DNA from 2 places in the Enterococcus sp. AZ103 genome. Region 2 is predicted to be linked to the other one. Evidence: a T-box and tRNA genes for the amino acid it is inferred to sense, from the RefSeq annotation. Region 2 holds a T-box; the other holds one or more tRNA genes.

Region 1 (9,414 bases), 1.1 Mb from region 2:
TCATCTAAATCTTCATCTTTATCCCGAGTCTCTAGGGCATCATCAACCCCTTGAGCAATATCCGGTGACTGTTCATCGATTGCAACTAAGACTGCAACATTGTCGCCATCAAAACCAAATTTCGAACCAGTATAACCAATTCGTTTGATCGTTTCTCTGACAACTTTTTGGATATCTACATAAGCTGTTGTAGAAATTTCTCCAAAAACTAAAACAAGCCCAGTTGTCACTGATGTCTCGCAGGCAACTCTGGCTTCCGGATCTTTTGCTAAAATAGCATCCAAAATTGCATCACTGATTTGATCAGCAACCTTATCTGGATGTCCTTCTGAAACAGATTCAGAAGTAAATAAACGACGTTCTTTCATAATAATCATTCCCCCTAATTTTTTTCGGTTACAAGGCACCTCTGAAACTTTTTCAGAGCCTATCGGGAACTTGCAACGAACCTATTGTAACAGAAAGCACTAACAAGTCAAAGCTTTTTTGATTACACAAAAAAAAGACGCTTAAACGTCTTTCGAACAAATGACCCGTACGGGACTCGAACCCGTGTTACCGCCGTGAAAGGGCGGTGTCTTAACCGCTTGACCAACGGGCCTAAATTTTAAAACGGAGAAGGAGGGATTTGAACCCTCGCGCCAGTTTCCCGACCTACACCCTTAGCAGGGGCGCCTCTTCAGCCACTTGAGTACTTCCCCAAAAATCATTAGAAATGATTTTTTAATGGGCCTAAATGGACTCGAACCATCGACCTCACGCTTATCAGGCGTGCGCTCTAACCAGCTGAGCTATAGGCCCATATAATAAAACTAGCAAAGCGGGTGACGAGAATCGAACTCGCGACAACAGCTTGGAAGGCTGTGGTTTTACCACTAAACTACACCCGCATGGCGGTCCCGACGGGATTTGAACCCGCGATCTCCTGCGTGACAGGCAGGCATGTTAACCCCTACACCACGGAACCAAAAGGCTAGTTTTATTAAATTGCGGGAGCAGGATTTGAACCTACGACCTTCGGGTTATGAGCCCGACGAGCTACCAGACTGCTCCATCCCGCGATAATATTAAAAAAGGAGGATAAGGGATTCGAACCCTTGCACGGTTTTACCCGCCTGACGGTTTTCAAGACCGTTCCCTTCAGCCGGACTTGGGTAATCCTCCAAGTATAACTATGAAACAAATGACCCGTACGGGACTCGAACCCGTGTTACCGCCGTGAAAGGGCGGTGTCTTAACCGCTTGACCAACGGGCCATAAAAATATCGATGGGCCTAAATGGACTCGAACCATCGACCTCACGCTTATCAGGCGTGCGCTCTAACCAGCTGAGCTATAGGCCCCAATCAAAAAACTAAAAAAGCGGGTGACGAGAATCGAACTCGCGACAACAGCTTGGAAGGCTGTGGTTTTACCACTAAACTACACCCGCAAAGCTATTATGGCGCGGGACAGAATCGAACTGCCGACACATGGAGCTTCAATCCATTGCTCTACCAACTGAGCTACCGAGCCGTAAAAAGCGGTCCCGACGGGATTTGAACCCGCGATCTCCTGCGTGACAGGCAGGCATGTTAACCCCTACACCACGGAACCGTATAATTTAGTTTAATTGCGGGAGCAGGATTTGAACCTACGACCTTCGGGTTATGAGCCCGACGAGCTACCAGACTGCTCCATCCCGCGATAATATTAAAAAAGGAGGATAAGGGATTCGAACCCTTGCACGGTTTTACCCGCCTGACGGTTTTCAAGACCGTTCCCTTCAGCCGGACTTGGGTAATCCTCCATAAGAAAGTCACGATGGACCTTGTAGGACTCGAACCTACGACCGGACGGTTATGAGCCGTCTGCTCTAACCAACTGAGCTAAAGGTCCAAGCTCGAAAAACAATCGCGGCGGAGGGGATCGAACCCCCGACCTCCCGGGTATGAACCGGACGCTCTAGCCAGCTGAGCTACACCGCGAAAATAAAATGAAAATGGAGCCTAGCGGGATCGAACCGCTGACCTCCTGCGTGCAAAGCAGGCGCTCTCCCAGCTGAGCTAAGGCCCCATGACAATGGTATTTCTATTAATCGGGAAGACAGGATTCGAACCTGCGACCCCTTGGTCCCAAACCAAGTGCTCTACCAAGCTGAGCTACTTCCCGAAATACGCGCCCAAGAGGAGTCGAACCCCTAACCTTTTGATCCGTAGTCAAACACTCTATCCAGTTGAGCTATGGGCGCATCATTATTCGTACTAATGCCGAGGACCGGAATCGAACCGGTACGGTGATCACTCACCGCAGGATTTTAAGTCCTGTGCGTCTGCCAGTTCCGCCACCCCGGCATGTCCCTGGTCTTTTCAGAGAAAGCGGAAAACGGGGTTCGAACCCGCGACCCCCACCTTGGCAAGGTGGTGCTCTACCACTGAGCTATTTCCGCAAACTTTCGTTGCTTTTCTTAAAAAAGTGCCGGCTAAAGGACTTGAACCCTCGACCCTCTGATTACAAATCAGATGCTCTACCAACTGAGCTAAGCCGGCGTTTTATTTAATGCGGGTGAAGGGACTTGAACCCCCACGCCCGAAGGCGCTAGATCCTAAATCTAGTGCGTCTGCCAATTCCGCCACACCCGCATATCTTTATGAGCCGTACAGGGCTCGAACCTGTGACCCTCTGATTAAAAGTCAGATGCTCTACCAACTGAGCTAACGGCTCATATGGAGGTTAACGGGTTCGAACCGCTGACCCTCTGCTTGTAAGGCAGATGCTCTCCCAGCTGAGCTAAACCTCCATAAATCAAAAAATTCGCGTGGCGACGTCCTACTCTCACAAGGGGCAACCCCTCACTACGATCGGCGCTAAAAAGCTTAACTTCTGTGTTCGACATGGGAACAGGTGTATCCTTCTTGCTATCGCCACCACACTATTTAATTGAGTAAACTTCGCTCACTCAAAACTGGATCAAAAAACATTCCTTACTTTAAAACTACCAAGTCCATTTTGTTTTGGTTAAGTCCTCGATCGATTAGTATCAGTCCGCTCCGTACATCACTGCACTTCCACTTCTGACCTATCTACCTGATCTTCTCTCAGGGATCTTACTTTCTTTAAGAAATGGGAAATCTCATCTTGAGGTGGGCTTCACACTTAGATGCTTTCAGCGTTTATCCCTTCCCTACATAGCTACCCAGCGATGCCTTTGGCAAGACAACTGGTACACCAGCGGTAAGTCCATCCCGGTCCTCTCGTACTAAGGACAGATCCTCTCAAATTTCCAACGCCCGCGACGGATAGGGACCGAACTGTCTCACGACGTTCTGAACCCAGCTCGCGTGCCGCTTTAATGGGCGAACAGCCCAACCCTTGGGACCGACTACAGCCCCAGGATGCGACGAGCCGACATCGAGGTGCCAAACCTCCCCGTCGATGTGGACTCTTGGGGGAGATAAGCCTGTTATCCCCAGGGTAGCTTTTATCCGTTGAGCGATGGCCCTTCCATGCGGAACCACCGGATCACTAAGCCCGACTTTCGTCCCTGCTCGACTTGTAGGTCTCGCAGTCAAGCTCCCTTGTGCCTTTACACTCTGCGAATGATTTCCAACCATTCTGAGGGAACCTTTGGGCGCCTCCGTTACTCTTTAGGAGGCGACCGCCCCAGTCAAACTGCCCATCTGACACTGTCTCCCATCACGATTAGTGATGCGGGTTAGAGTGGCCATAACACAAGGGTAGTATCCCACCATTGCCTCCGTCGAAACTAGCGTCCCGACTTCTACGGCTCCTACCTATCCTGTACATGTGGTACAGACACTCAATATCAAACTGCAGTAAAGCTCCATGGGGTCTTTCCGTCCTGTCGCGGGTAACCTGCATCTTCACAGGTACTAAAATTTCACCGAGTCTCTCGTTGAGACAGTGCCCAAATCGTTACGCCTTTCGTGCGGGTCGGAACTTACCCGACAAGGAATTTCGCTACCTTAGGACCGTTATAGTTACGGCCGCCGTTTACTGGGGCTTCAATTCGTACCTTCGCTTACGCTAAGCACTCCTCTTAACCTTCCAGCACCGGGCAGGCGTCAGCCCCTATACTTCATCTTTCGATTTTGCAGAGACCTGTGTTTTTGATAAACAGTCGCTTGGGCCTATTCACTGCGGCTGATCGTTAGATCAGCACCCCTTCTCCCGAAGTTACGGGGTCATTTTGCCGAGTTCCTTAACGAGAGTTCGCTCGCTCACCTTAGGATACTCTCCTCGACTACCTGTGTCGGTTTACGGTACGGGTCATTGTTTTCTCACTAGAAGCTTTTCTTGGCAGTGTGACATCAGAAACTTCGGTACTTGTATTTCCCTCCCCATCACAACTTGTCCTTAGAAAGATAAGCATTTGACTCATCTTAAGACTCATTGCTTAGACAGACATTTCCAATCGTCTGATTTCTTAGCCTACTGCGTCCCTCCATTGCTCAAACAAAAACAACGAGTACAGGAATATCAACCTGTTATCCATCGCCTACGCCTTTCGGCCTCGGCTTAGGTCCCGACTAACCCTGGGCGGACGAGCCTTCCCCAGGAAACCTTAGTCATACGGTGGACAGGATTCTCACCTGTCTTTCGCTACTCATACCGGCATTCTCACTTCTAAGCGCTCCAGCAGTCCTCACGGTCTACCTTCAACGCCCTTAGAACGCTCTCCTACCATTACACCCTAAGGTGTAATCCACAGCTTCGGTAATATGTTTAGCCCCGGTACATTTTCGGCGCAGGGTCACTCGACTAGTGAGCTATTACGCACTCTTTAAATGGTGGCTGCTTCTAAGCCAACATCCTAGTTGTCTGTGCAACCCCACATCCTTTTCCACTTAACATATATTTTGGGACCTTAGCTGGTGGTCTGGGCTGTTTCCCTTTCGACTATGGATCTTATCACTCACAGTCTGACTCCCAGAGATAAATGTATGGCATTCGGAGTTTATCTGAATTCGGTAACCCGAGATGGGCCCCTAGTCCAAACAGTGCTCTACCTCCATCATTCTTACTCTGAGGCTAGCCCTAAAGCTATTTCGGAGAGAACCAGCTATCTCCAAGTTCGTTTGGAATTTCTCCGCTACCCACACCTCATCCCCGCACTTTTCAACGTACGTGGGTTCGGTCCTCCAGTGCGTTTTACCGCACCTTCAACCTGGACATGGGTAGATCACATGGTTTCGGGTCTACGACCACATACTCATTCGCCCTATTCAGACTCGCTTTCGCTACGGCTCCGTCTCTTCGACTTAACCTCGCATGGGATCGTAACTCGCCGGTTCATTCTACAAAAGGCACGCCATCACCCATTAACGGGCTTTGACTTGTTGTAGGCACACGGTTTCAGGATCTATTTCACTCCCCTTCCGGGGTGCTTTTCACCTTTCCCTCACGGTACTGGTTCACTATCGGTCACTAGGGAGTATTTAGCCTTGGGAGATGGTCCTCCCGGATTCCGACGGAATTCCTCGTGTTCCGCCGTACTCAGGATCCTCCTAGGTGTGATTCAAATTTCATCTACGGGGCTTTTACCCTGTCTCGCAGACCTTTCCAGGTCCTTCGATTATTTCAATCAACTACCATATCGGAGTCCTACAACCCCAAGAGGCAAGCCTCTTGGTTTGGGCTTTTCCCGTTTCGCTCGCCGCTACTCAGGGAATCGATTTTTCTTTCTCTTCCTGCAGGTACTTAGATGTTTCAGTTCTCTGCGTCTACCTCCATTCAGCTATGTATTCACTGAACAGTAACATCCTGTTAAAGATGCTGGGTTTCCCCATTCGGAAATCTCCGGATCAAAGCTTACTTACAGCTCCCCGAAGCATATCGGTGTTAGTCCCGTCCTTCATCGGCTCCTAGTGCCAAGGCATCCACCGTGCGCCCTTATTCACTTAACCTTATCAACCTTGCGGTTGGGTCTTTATCTTCCCTCTAGCGATAGAGTTCCAATAAATAAAAAATAAGCAATTGAACTATTAAAAAACTCATTCAACGCGGTGTTCTCGGTTTGTTTTAAAAATTTTTGGTTTGTTTTTTGTATCCAGTTTTCAATGAACGATTTGAGAGTAGACCTCTCAAAACTGAACGAATAAAGATAAACTTGTGTAGTCTCCGTAATTTTCCTTAGAAAGGAGGTGATCCAGCCGCACCTTCCGATACGGCTACCTTGTTACGACTTCACCCCAATCATCTATCCCACCTTAGGCGGCTGGCTCCATAAAGGTTACCTCACCGACTTCGGGTGTTACAAACTCTCGTGGTGTGACGGGCGGTGTGTACAAGGCCCGGGAACGTATTCACCGCGGCGTGCTGATCCGCGATTACTAGCGATTCCGGCTTCATGTAGGCGAGTTGCAGCCTACAATCCGAACTGAGAGAAGCTTTAAGAGATTAGCTTAGCCTTGCGACTTCGCGACTCGTTGTACTTCCCATTGTAGCACGTGTGTAGCCCAGGTCATAAGGGGCATGATGATTTGACGTCATCCCCACCTTCCTCCGGTTTGTCACCGGCAGTCTCGCTAGAGTGCCCAACTAAATGATGGCAACTAACAATAAGGGTTGCGCTCGTTGCGGGACTTAACCCAACATCTCACGACACGAGCTGACGACAACCATGCACCACCTGTCACTTTGCCCCCGAAGGGGAAGCTCTATCTCTAGAGTGGTCAAAGGATGTCAAGACCTGGTAAGGTTCTTCGCGTTGCTTCGAATTAAACCACATGCTCCACCGCTTGTGCGGGCCCCCGTCAATTCCTTTGAGTTTCAACCTTGCGGTCGTACTCCCCAGGCGGAGTGCTTAATGCGTTAGCTGCAGCACTGAAGGGCGGAAACCCTCCAACACTTAGCACTCATCGTTTACGGCGTGGACTACCAGGGTATCTAATCCTGTTTGCTCCCCACGCTTTCGAGCCTCAGCGTCAGTTACAGACCAGAGAGCCGCCTTCGCCACTGGTGTTCCTCCATATATCTACGCATTTCACCGCTACACATGGAATTCCACTCTCCTCTTCTGCACTCAAGTCTCCCAGTTTCCAATGACCCTCCCCGGTTGAGCCGGGGGCTTTCACATCAGACTTAAGAGACCGCCTGCGCTCGCTTTACGCCCAATAAATCCGGACAACGCTTGCCACCTACGTATTACCGCGGCTGCTGGCACGTAGTTAGCCGTGGCTTTCTGGTCAGATACCGTCAAGGGATAAACTTTCCACTCTTATCCTTATTCTTCTCTGACAACAGAGTTTTACGATCCGAAAACCTTCTTCACTCACGCGGCGTTGCTCGGTCAGACTTTCGTCCATTGCCGAAGATTCCCTACTGCTGCCTCCCGTAGGAGTTTGGGCCGTGTCTCAGTCCCAATGTGGCCGATCACCCTCTCAGGTCGGCTATGCATCGTTGCCTTGGTGAGCCGTTACCTCACCAACTAGCTAATGCACCGCGGGTCCATCCTCCAGTGACGCAATTGCGCCTTTCAAAAGAAAACCAGGCGGTTTTCTCTGTTATGCGGTATTAGCACCTGTTTCCAAGTGTTATCCCCCGCTGGAGGGTAGGTTACCCACGTGTTACTCACCCGTTCGCCACTCCTTTTCTTTCGGTGGAGCAAGCTCCGGTGAAAGAAAAAGCGTTCGACTTGCATGTATTAGGCACGCCGCCAGCGTTCGTCCTGAGCCAGGATCAAACTCTCATTAAAAAGTTTGCACAGTCTTGCGACTGTTAGCTCAATTGTATTAATTGACTTGTTGCTAGCATATTGCTTGCTTTGTATTGTTTGTTCCTATAAATAGGAACGCCCTACACATTTGGTTCGTCTTATTCGTTCAGTTTTCAAAGGTCTATTTCTGTTGCATCAGCAACTTTTATATCTTATCAGATTTCAAAATTAAAGTCAAACACTTTTTTGAAATATTTTTTAAGATTTTTTTGAATTGCTTCAATGCGACTTTGTTAGAATAGCTGATTTACAGCCGTCTGTCAACAAGTTTTTTAAACTTTTTTTGAGCGACTCGCGCTCTTTTTAAGACATAAGATAATATACCAACATAATGCCTTAGGGTCAATCAAAATCTATACTTTTTTTGATATTTTTTTAGATGCGATTACTAATAAAAAAGTTCGATAAATCGTTCGGAAAAACATAAAAAAAAGCCCGAATTTTCTTTTTTAGAGAAAATTCGAACGTGTTTTTTTCTAGCGCATGGTTGGGAAAAGTAATACATCACGGATTGATTGGACATCAGTTAACAACATTACTAAACGATCAATCCCAATTCCTAATCCACCGGTTGGCGGCATACCATATTCTAAAGCTTCTAAGAAATCTTCATCCACACCATGGGCTTCATCATTTCCCTGTTCTTTTTCTTTTTCTTGTTCTTCAAAACGTTGTCTTTGGTCAATTGGATCATTTAATTCAGTAAAGGCATTGGCGAATTCGCGACCAACAATAAATAATTCAAATCGATCAGTAAAACGCCCATCTTCCGCATTTTTCTTTGCAAGCGGCGACACTTCTACTGGATGCCCAAAAATAAAGGTCGGTTGTTCCAAAGTTTCTTCAACAAAAGTTTCAAAGAATTCATTGATAATGTGGCCGACTGCCATGTTATTATTGATTTCTACATCGTGGGCTTTAGCTAGTTCACGAGCTTCTTCAATCGACATTTCTGGCCAAAAATCAACACCAGTTTGTTCTTTTATTGCATCTACCATATGGATTCGTTTAAATTCTGAACCCAAATCAATAGAAGCACCATCATAACTGATCGTAGTTTCTCCCAAGACATTTACTGCGACATCACGAATGATGCCTTCTGTTAAATTCATAACATCTAAATAATCGAAATAAGCAGTATAAACTTCCATCATAGTAAATTCAGGATTGTGTGTTGTATCTAAACCTTCATTTCGGAAGACCCGACCAATTTCATAAACTTTTTCCATACCACCAACGATTAACCGTTTCAAATGTAGTTCCAAAGCAATACGCAGATATAAATCAATATCCAAAGCATTGTGATGAGTAATAAATGGACGAGCAGTCGCACCACCAGCTTCATTGTGTAATACAGGTGTTTCGACTTCAATATAACCTAAACCATCCAAATAACGGCGGATTTGACTAATTATTTGACTGCGTTTTGTAAAGCGGTCAAAGCTTTCACGGTTTGAAATCAAGTCTAAATAGCGTTGGCGATAGCGTTGTTCGACATTGGTTAGACCATGATATTTTTCTGGTAATGGACGTAAAGCCTTTGTTAATAGTGTGATTTCTTGGGCTTTAATAGAAACTTCACCGGTATCAGTTTTCATAATTTCACCAGTCACACCGAAGAAATCACCTAGATCGCCTTTTTTAAAAATAGCATAGGGTTCTTCGCCAACTTCATCTTTACGGACATAAATTTGAAT
Region 2 (9,414 bases):
AATGCGATTTTAGGTGTATCAATGGCAGTAGCTAGAGCTGCCGCAGCGAGCAAAAATATTCCTTTATATCGTTACTTAGGTGGTGTAGATTTAGAGCTACCACAACCCTTTTTTAACGTAATTAATGGTGGGGTTCACGCAGATTCAGGAATTGATGTGCAAGAATTTCTAATTACGCCGGTAAAACGTGAAAGCTTTCGCGATGGTGTGGAAAAAATTGCTAATATTTATCATACTTTGAAAGCTATTTTAGCTAATAATGGTTATGAAACAGCGGTTGGTGATGAAGGTGGCTTTGCTCCTAAATTACCCTCAACTGAGGTAGCCATTGAAACATTGATTGAAGCAATTGAAACGGCTGGCTATACACCAATTGAAGAAATTGCCATAGCGATTGATCCAGCATCCAGTGAAATTTACGATGATGCTAGCAAAAAATACAAATTCGAAGGCAAAGAATTATCTTCTGCTGAAATGTTGACTTATTACCAAAATCTAGTTGCAAAATACCCGATTATTATTTCAATAGAAGATGGTTTTTCTGAACATGACTGGGACGGTTTTAAATTAATGACGGAGGCAATGAAAGATAAAATTCAATTAGTAGGCGATGACATATTTGTCACCAATCCGAAGATTTTTGCAGACGGAATTAAAAATGGTATTGCCAATTCTATTTTAATTAAATTAAATCAAATTGGAACAGTATCCGAATCAATCGAAACGATTTGGATGGCACGGGAAAATGGCTATACTACTATGATTTCTCATCGTTCTGGCGAAACAGGAGATACATTTATTGCTGATTTTGCCGTGGCTTTGAGTGCTGGCCAAATCAAAACGGGTTCAATGGCCCGTAGTGAACGCGTAGAAAAATACAATCAATTCTTACGGATAGAAGAAGAACTTGAAGGACAAGCTAAACTAGCTCATTTTCCTAAAGAAAGCTTATAGAATTTTATAAAAAAATTAAACCAACTAAAAAATAACTTGTCTCCTCCTTTCTTTATCGTTAAACTATTTTAGATGACGAAGAGAGAAGGAGATTTTTATTAAATGGAAAAGCAGGCACGGTCTGAAAAAAATGTAGGTAGTTGGATATTACGTTTTGTTAAAGGGATGTTTATCGGTTCAGGTTTTATTTTACCGGGAATCAGTGGCGGGGCATTGGCGGCAGTTTTTGGTATTTATGAACGAATTATTTCTTTTTTAGCCCATATAACGCGAAATTTTAAAGAAAATGTTTTATTTTTTATTCCAGTAGGTTTAGGTGGCTTGACTGGGGTTTTTGTTTTATCTTTTGCGGTCAGTTTTTTACTTGGTTCCTTTGAGACTATTATGCTATGGTTTTTTGTGGGTTGTATTATTGGAACTGTGCCGGCATTGTGGAAAGAAGCGGGGAAAAAAGGTCGCGATACGAAAGATATGATTATTTTAGTCGTGAGTTTTGTAGTTGGCTTTTTATTTTTATGGCAAGGCTCTAGCTTATTTGGTGAAGTGGATCAAAGCTTTTTCACTTGGATGATTGCTGGCGGCTTGATTGGTTTAGGTTTAATTGTACCTGGACTGAGCCCTTCAAACTTTTTAGTTTATATGGGGATGTATAAAGCGATGGCTGATGGTTTTAAGACAATTGATTTAGGCGTGATTATTCCGATTGGTATTGGTGGATTAGTCGTGGTACTAAGTCTATCTAAAGTAATGGATTGGGTTTTTGCGAGATACTATGCACCGATGTTCCATTTTATTCTAGGAATTGTTTTTGCATCGACAGTAATGATTGTACCGACAGATTATGCAGGATTTAGCTTTTTGGCCTTCTTTGCCTGTGGTGTATTGTGTATTTTAGGTGCTGGTTTAGGCTGGTGGATGAGCCGTTTAGAAGAGCGTTATGTTCCTGAAGATTAAAAAAATTTTATTTTTCTCTTGCAATTTTAAATAAATCTAGTTAGTATAAGAACAAGCATTTGGATTAGTAATAAATTTTTACGGTAGCAGAGAGTTGATTCACCGGCTGAAAGATCAACACACCCACTGAAATTTATGAACCTACCAAAGAAGCCTATTGTGAAAACAATACGTGACTCTAGCGTTAATAGAGCTGAAAGTTGGATCAAATAAGTTTTGATCAAGCAAGGTGGTACCGCGAAATTATCCGTTTCGTCCTTACATTTACGTGAGGACGGAGCGGTTTTTTTATTGGCAATTTTATTTTAGGAGGAGACAATATGTCAGATTTACAAAGAGAAGATTTTTCAAAATGGTATTTGCAAACTATCCAAAAAGCTGATTTGATGGATTATTCACCTGTTCGAGGATGTATCATTTTTAAACCAGATGGTTTTGAATTGTGGCAGCATATCCAAGATGATTTCAACAAATATTTACGGACGCAAGATATCCGCAATGTTTATTTTCCAATGTTGATTCCTAAACATTTCTTAGAAAAAGAAGAAGAACACGTGGAAGGTTTTGCACCAGAACTACCATGGTTAACTCGTGTTGGTGATGAAGAATTAGAAGAACCTTATGCGTTACGTCCAACTTCTGAAACGTTAATTGGTGATGCTTTTTCTAATTGGGTGAATTCTTATCGTGATTTACCATTAGAAATTAATCAATGGGCCAATGTTTTCCGTTGGGAAAAGAAAACTATGCCATTTTTACGGACCTCTGAATTTTTATGGCAAGAAGGTCATACAGCTCACGAAACTGAAGAAGATGCGCGTCGTCGGACAATGTCAATTTTAGAAGCTTATGCAACTTTGATTGAAGACACGTTGGCTATTCCAGTTTATCGTGGTCAAAAAACACCATCTGAACGATTTGCTGGTGCGGTGGATACTTATTCTGTTGAAGCAATGATGCGAGATGGTAAAGCAGTTCAAGCAGGAACGTCACACTATTTAGGTCAAAATTTTGCGGAAGCTTTTGATATTAAATTCTTAAATCGTAATAACGAACATGATTTTGTTTATACAACATCATGGGGTATTTCTACTCGTTTAATTGGCGCATTAATCATGGTTCATGGAGATGAGCAAGGCTTGGTATTACCACCAAAAGTGGCACCAACTCAAGTTATTTTAGTTCCAGTTGGTCCTTGGCAAAAAAATCCAGCAATCTTAGATAAATTAAAAGAAATCAAAGCACAATTACAAGATACAGGATTACGTGTGAGAATTGATGAAACTGATAATACACCAGGTTATAAATTTAATGAGTGGGAATTAAAAGGTGCACCATTACGAGTAGAATTTGGTCCTAGAGATTTAGAAAATAATCAAGTTGTCGTGAAAATGCGTGATTTGGCCGACAAAGAGTCAGTTTCTCTAAATGAGTTAACAAATTACGTAACAGAACAATTAGATATTATGCAAAAACGGTTATTTGAAAGTGCTAATGTTCGTTATGCTGAAAATGAGCATACTGATGTAGATACTTTAGATGAATTAAAAGCCCACATTGAAAAATCTAAGACAGCTGGTGAAACACCAGGATTTGTGTTAATTGGTTGGGATGGGACAGAAGAAACCGAAGCCAAAATTAAAGAAGAAACTGGCTTTACAACACGAAATATTCCATTCAATCCACCAGTTGAAAAAACGGTTGATATCGTTTCTGGCAAACCAGCGAAACATACGGTTTGGATTGCTCGGGCGTATTAATAAATCTGTCGCTTAAAAATACTAAATGATGAACATCGCTAGAATACGGAAATCAGCCACCAGTTAGCAGATGTGAAGAGTTTTTAACAGGAAAGGTAATTTTAAGCTAGGAAAAAGAGTTTGAGCCGAGTGCTTTAAACTCTTTTTTTGTTATAATAAACCAAAAAAGAGGTTTGAGTATGAAAATTATTGTATTAGATGGTCATGGACTAAATCCAGGCGACTTAAGTTGGGCCGGCTTTGAAAAATTAGGTGAGGTGACGATTTATGATCGCACACCACAAAATGAGCAAACTATTTTAGAGCGAATCGGGGATGCAGAAATAGTCCTAGTAAATAAAGTGATTTTATCTGCAGAAGTGATTGAAAAAGCCTCTCATTTAAAGTACATTGGCGTCAACGCCACAGGATTTAATGTGGTAGACATTGAGGCCGCACGCAAGAGAAATATTCCAGTGACCAATATTCCGACTTACGGAACAGATGCTGTCGCACAATTTACTTTTGCTTTATTATTGGAGATTGCAAGTCGTGTAGGTTTACATGATCATTCCGTTCATCAAGGAGATTGGCAAAAAAGTTTAGATTTCACTTATTTTTTAGCGCCTACTTTAGAGTTAAGTGGGAAAACTATTGGAATTATCGGTTATGGGGCAATTGGTCAAGCCGTGGCGAAAATTGCTCATGGTTTTTCAATGGAAGTGATTTATTATAATCATCGTGAGAAGACACCTAAAAATATTGGTGATCGACAAGTGTCTTTAGCCGAATTATATAGTAAAGCAGATATTGTTAGTTTGCATATTCCTCAGACTCCTGAAACCACTCAGATGATTAATACTGCAGCGATTGACCAAATGAAAAATGATGTTATTGTGATTAATACTGCTCGGGGTGGTTTGTTGGATGAACAAGCGGTAACTGAAGCTTTAAATACTGGGAAAATCTCTGCGCTCGGTGTGGATGTTGTTTCTAGTGAACCAATCCAAGCAGATAATCCATTATTAAAAGCCAAAAATGCGGTAATTACGCCGCACATTGCTTGGTCACCAACTGAAGCTCGCAAACGTTTGATGGATATAGCTGTCGACAATCTAGATAACTTTTTAAAAGATACGCCAAAAAATGTAGTCAATTAAAAAATAGCGATGACGTTCAACTTTTCGTCATCGCTATTTGCTTATTTAAATATTTGGTTGATTTTATCAAAATCAGCCTGTGATAAATGCAAGTCAACAGCTTTTGCATTGGCTTCAACTTGATCAGGTGTCTTAGCACCAGGAATCACGATACCAATTTGTGGATGTTTCATATACCAAGCTAAAACAAGTTGTGTAACTGTGGCATCGTAGTTTTTTGCGATTGGTTTTAATTGATCTACTTTAGTAATAATTTCTTTAAAGCGTTCTCCTTTGAAGTCGGGATTTTTACTACGTAAATCACTCGCAGGAAAAGTTGCTTCTTGATCATATTTTCCAGTAAGCAAACCAGAATCTAACGGATAGTAAGGGACAAAACTAATATGGTGTTTTTCTAAATAGGGGAATAAATCTTTCTCATGTTCTCGATGTATTAAACTGTAACGGTCTTCAACAATATCTACATAGCCATCAGTATTGGCTTCTTTTAATTGTTCTAGAGAAAAGTTCGAGACACCAATGGCGCGGATTTTTCCGGCTTCTTTTAATTCATGCAAGGTTTTAACTGCTTCACGTTTATCGGTGTTTTCATCTGGAAAATGAATATAAAAGATGTCTAAATAGTTTGTTTGCAATCTTTGTAAAGCTTCTTCTACAGCATTTCTTAAAAATTCTGGACTATTGTTAAATTTGAAATCTTGTTTGGGATCGTGGGCTGCTTTGGTTGCAACGATCGCCCGGGCACGATCAAATTCTTCTTCTTGTAGGACTTCTCCAATTAATTCTTCAGAGTGTCCGTGACCATAAGAAAAAGCAGTATCTAATAAAGTAATTCCATTACGTAAAGCTACTCGAACCACTTCTTTTCCTGTTTCGTCACTCAAGTTAGGATACAGGTTGTGTCCCCCAACCGCATTTGTACCTAAACCTAAATCTGAAGCATAAACCTGAGATTTACCAATTTGAATATCTGCCAAAATTATCAGCTCCTTTTTATAATAGTTTAATCGAAAGTCAAAAAAAAAGCGATTCAAAATCATTTCGAATCACTTTTACTTGGATTATTGGAACAATTGATTGATTAAATCGTAGTCGATATTTGATAAACGAATATCCACGGCTTGGGCATTGGCTGAAACTTGTTCCGGTTTTTTAGCACCTGGAATAACAGCAGCAATCGCTGGATTTTTTAAATACCAAGCCAAAACCAATTGTGCAACAGTTGCATCATAATTTTTGGCAATCGGTTTTAGTTGATCAACTTTGGAAACAATCTGTTGGAATCTTTCACCTTGAAAGTCAGGATTACCGTTCTTACCATTTTTAGCAAAAGTATCTGTTTGACTATATTTTCCCGTTAACAATCCTGAGGCCAATGGAAAGTAAGGAATAAAAGCGATGTTTTTTTCTTGTAAATAAGGAAGAACTTCATTTTCAAGTTCTCGATGAACCAAATTATAATGATCTTCGACGACATTTACATGACCATCTAAGTTAGCTTCTTTAATTTGTTCCAAAGAAAAGTTAGAGACACCGATGGCTCGAATCTTACCGGCCTCTTTTAATTCATGTAAAGCTGCAACTGCTTCACGCTTATTGGTTGCTTCATCAGGGAAGTGGATGTAAAAAATATCGATATAATTGGTTTGTAATCTTTCTAAAGCTGATTCAACAGCGTTTGTTAAAAATTCTGGTGAGTTATTTGGCGCACCGTCTTGTGATAAATCTTGTGCAGCTTTGGTAGCAATGATTACTTTTGCTCGGTCGAATTCAGCTTCTTGTAAAACCTCACCAATTAATTCTTCTGATCTACCAAGACCATAGATAAAAGCTGTGTCCAGTAACGTCAAACCATTTCGTAGCGCAGTTCGGACCACTTCTTTACCAGTTTCATCAGCTAAACCCTTAAATAAATTATGACCACCGACTGCATTGGTTCCTAAGCCTAAATCCGTTGCATAAACACGAGATTTTCCAATTCTAACATCTGTCATTTTTAAAACGCTCCTCTTTATTTTAAAATATAAATTTAGTTGTTAAATTAATTCTATGTTGGTCAGTTTAAAATGAAGTTGAAAAAAAAGAAACTATCTTGCTTTTTATTAATGAGAAACCTTGACTTTCTCATTTTTTTTTAGTAATTTAAACTTTGACAGTTCAATTTCGATGAAGGAAAAAGTAAGTGACGTGGTGTTGTAAAGAAATGATTGCCTTGGCTGAAAGCAATCACACATCTGGCTGCTGAAAGACATTCTGGAGATGAGTAGTGAAAAGCTATTCCGTTTAGCAAGCGTTAATTGTTTGAGAAGAGGAGACTCTAAAAAATAGGTGGTACCGCGATATTTCGCCCTTGTTCATTTGAACGAGGGCTTTTTTTGACTGCATATGTAAAGAAGGGAGCAAATAAAAGATGAGTTATCAAAGACCAAAAGGCACCAATGACATTTTACCGGGTGAAAGTGACAACTGGCTGTTTATTGAGGAAACGGCCCGATTATTATTTAACGATTACCAATATCAAGAGATTCGGACACCTATATTTGAACATTATGAAGTTATTGCTAGAAGTGTCGGGGATACTACGGATATTGTTTCAAAAGAAATGTACGATTTCTATGATAAAGGGGATCGGCATGTCACATTACGACCTGAAGGAACGGCACCCGTTGTCCGTGCATTCGTAGAAAATAAATTATTTGGACCAGAATATCAAAAACCCTACAAAGCATTTTATATGGGACCAATGTTTCGTTATGAACGCCCCCAAAAAGGTCGCTTGCGTCAATTTCATCAAATTGGGGTTGAAGCGTTGGGAAGTGAAAATCCAACTTTAGATGTTGAAACAATGTCAATGGCGATGGATTATTTTAAACAGTTAGGTTTAAAAAATATTCGACTGGTGATTAATTCTTTAGGTGATAAAGAAACGCGTCAAAATTACCGTCAAGCATTGATTGATTATCTTTTGCCACACGAAAATGAACTGAGTGAAGATTCAAAACGTCGACTACATGAAAATCCTTTACGAGTATTAGACAGCAAAGATAAAAAAGACCAAAAGTTTGTAACGGATGCGCCAAGTATTTTGGATTACTTGAGTCCTTATGCAAAAGAATATTTTGAACAAGTTACGAAAACACTGGATCATTTAGGCACACCATATGAGATTGATCATCGCATGGTACGTGGCTTAGATTATTATATGCATACTATCTTTGAAATTATGAGTGATGCACCGGGAATGGGGAGTCAATCGACTATCTGTGCTGGTGGCCGTTACGATGGTTTAGTAGAAGAGCTAGGTGGACCACAAACACCAGGAATTGGTTTTGCGATGGGTGAAGAAAGAATCTTAATGACATTAGCACAAGAAGATGTTTTGATTCCAGTAGCGAAACAATTAGATGCTTACGTTGTTGGTATAGGTGCTTTAACGAACATAGAAAGCTTAAAAATTGTACAGTCCATTCGTAATTTTGGTTTCTCTGCAGATCGTGATTTCATGGATCGCAAGGCAAAAGCGCAATTTAAATCAGCTGATAAAGCTGGAGCTAAGTTAATTTTAACGCTAGGAGAAGCGGAATTAGAAAATGGCACAATCAATGTGAAATCTTCAGCGACACGAGCTGAAAAAACTTTCCCATTGACTGAAATATATCATCACTTTGATGAAATTTACGATGAAATGATGACACCAGTTTTTGATTAATATCTTCGTTCAGAGGTTCCTTAACTGATGTAACGAGACATTGTCAAAACTTACTTAAAAAAATGAATATTAAACAATTGGTTAAAGGAGAAAAACAAAGATGGCAAAAAGAACAGTTTATGCGGGACTAGTTTCCGAAAAATATTTGGATCAACAAGTTACTTTAAAAGGTTGGGTCCAAAAGCGACGTGACTTAGGTGGCTTAATTTTTATTGATTTACGTGACCGTGAAGGAATTGTCCAAGTAGTCTTCAATCCAGAAGAATCAAAAGAAGCTTGGGAAGTTGCAGATCAATGCCGCAGTGAATTTGTCGTTGAAATTACTGGTAGAGTAATTAAGCGGGATGAAAATTCTGTTAATTTAAAAATGGCAACTGGATTATTCGAAGTGAAAGGTGAAGACATCACTATTTTAAATAGTGCGAAAACTCCTCCATTTTCAATTGAAGATGACCAAAATATTAGTGATGAAGTCCGTTTGAAATATCGTTATATGGATTTACGTCGTCCGAAAATGACTAGTAATATTAAATTACGTCATAATTTGACTAAATCAATTCGTCATTTTCTAGACAATAATGACTTCTTAGATATTGAAACACCAATTTTGGCAAAATCAACGCCAGAAGGTGCCCGTGATTATTTAGTGCCTTCACGGGTTCATCCAGGACATTTTTATGCCTTACCTCAATCACCACAAATTTTAAAACAATTATTGATGACTGCTGGCTTTGATCGTTATTATCAAATCGTTCGTTGTTTCCGTGATGAAGATTTACGGGGCGATCGTCAACCAGAATTTACCCAAGTCGATATTGAAACTAGTTTTTTAACGGCAGAAGAAATTCAAGAATACACGGAACAATTAATTGCTCAAGTGATGAAAGATATTAAAGGA

What was found. A T-box is a leader RNA that pairs with one kind of tRNA and senses whether it is charged. The one in region 2 lies ahead of proS (proline--tRNA ligase), so its partner is inferred to be a tRNA-Pro.
Region 1: it encodes a tRNA-Pro, which carries the amino acid that the T-box ahead of proS (proline--tRNA ligase) is inferred to sense. The anticodon was not compared.

What each region holds. Positions count from the first base shown of each region.
Region 1 covers NZ_JBIOSI010000001.1:513,208-522,621, forward strand. Annotated here, with positions in the region: gene metK (methionine adenosyltransferase) at 1-368, opposite strand, end outside; SMK box riboswitch at 366-449, opposite strand; tRNA gene ID741_RS02555 (tRNA-Glu) at 530-601, opposite strand; tRNA gene ID741_RS02560 (tRNA-Ser) at 614-701, opposite strand; tRNA gene ID741_RS02565 (tRNA-Ile) at 728-801, opposite strand; tRNA gene ID741_RS02570 (tRNA-Gly) at 820-890, opposite strand; tRNA gene ID741_RS02575 (tRNA-Asp) at 892-967, opposite strand; tRNA gene ID741_RS02580 (tRNA-Met) at 988-1,061, opposite strand; tRNA gene ID741_RS02585 (tRNA-Ser) at 1,075-1,164, opposite strand; tRNA gene ID741_RS02590 (tRNA-Glu) at 1,185-1,256, opposite strand; tRNA gene ID741_RS02595 (tRNA-Ile) at 1,270-1,343, opposite strand; tRNA gene ID741_RS02600 (tRNA-Gly) at 1,362-1,432, opposite strand; tRNA gene ID741_RS02605 (tRNA-Phe) at 1,443-1,515, opposite strand; tRNA gene ID741_RS02610 (tRNA-Asp) at 1,524-1,596, opposite strand; tRNA gene ID741_RS02615 (tRNA-Met) at 1,613-1,686, opposite strand; tRNA gene ID741_RS02620 (tRNA-Ser) at 1,700-1,789, opposite strand; tRNA gene ID741_RS02625 (tRNA-Ile) at 1,805-1,878, opposite strand; tRNA gene ID741_RS02630 (tRNA-Met) at 1,894-1,967, opposite strand; tRNA gene ID741_RS02635 (tRNA-Ala) at 1,983-2,055, opposite strand; tRNA gene ID741_RS02640 (tRNA-Pro) at 2,078-2,151, opposite strand; tRNA gene ID741_RS02645 (tRNA-Arg) at 2,157-2,230, opposite strand; tRNA gene ID741_RS02650 (tRNA-Leu) at 2,248-2,333, opposite strand; tRNA gene ID741_RS02655 (tRNA-Gly) at 2,357-2,428, opposite strand; tRNA gene ID741_RS02660 (tRNA-Thr) at 2,456-2,528, opposite strand; tRNA gene ID741_RS02665 (tRNA-Leu) at 2,540-2,621, opposite strand; tRNA gene ID741_RS02670 (tRNA-Lys) at 2,631-2,703, opposite strand; tRNA gene ID741_RS02675 (tRNA-Val) at 2,707-2,779, opposite strand; rRNA gene rrf (5S ribosomal RNA) at 2,796-2,911, opposite strand; rRNA gene ID741_RS02685 (23S ribosomal RNA) at 2,994-5,906, opposite strand; rRNA gene ID741_RS02690 (16S ribosomal RNA) at 6,137-7,696, opposite strand; gene lysS (lysine--tRNA ligase) at 8,194-9,414, opposite strand, start outside.
Region 2 covers NZ_JBIOSI010000001.1:1,631,444-1,640,857, forward strand. Annotated here, with positions in the region: gene eno (phosphopyruvate hydratase) at 1-954, shown strand, start outside; gene ID741_RS08250 (DUF368 domain-containing protein) at 1,057-1,908, shown strand; T-box leader at 1,954-2,171, shown strand; gene proS (proline--tRNA ligase) at 2,229-3,668, shown strand; gene ID741_RS08260 (D-2-hydroxyacid dehydrogenase) at 3,848-4,807, shown strand; gene ID741_RS08265 (aldo/keto reductase) at 4,849-5,784, opposite strand; gene ID741_RS08270 (aldo/keto reductase) at 5,869-6,801, opposite strand; gene hisS (histidine--tRNA ligase) at 7,218-8,516, shown strand; gene aspS (aspartate--tRNA ligase) at 8,617-9,414, shown strand, end outside.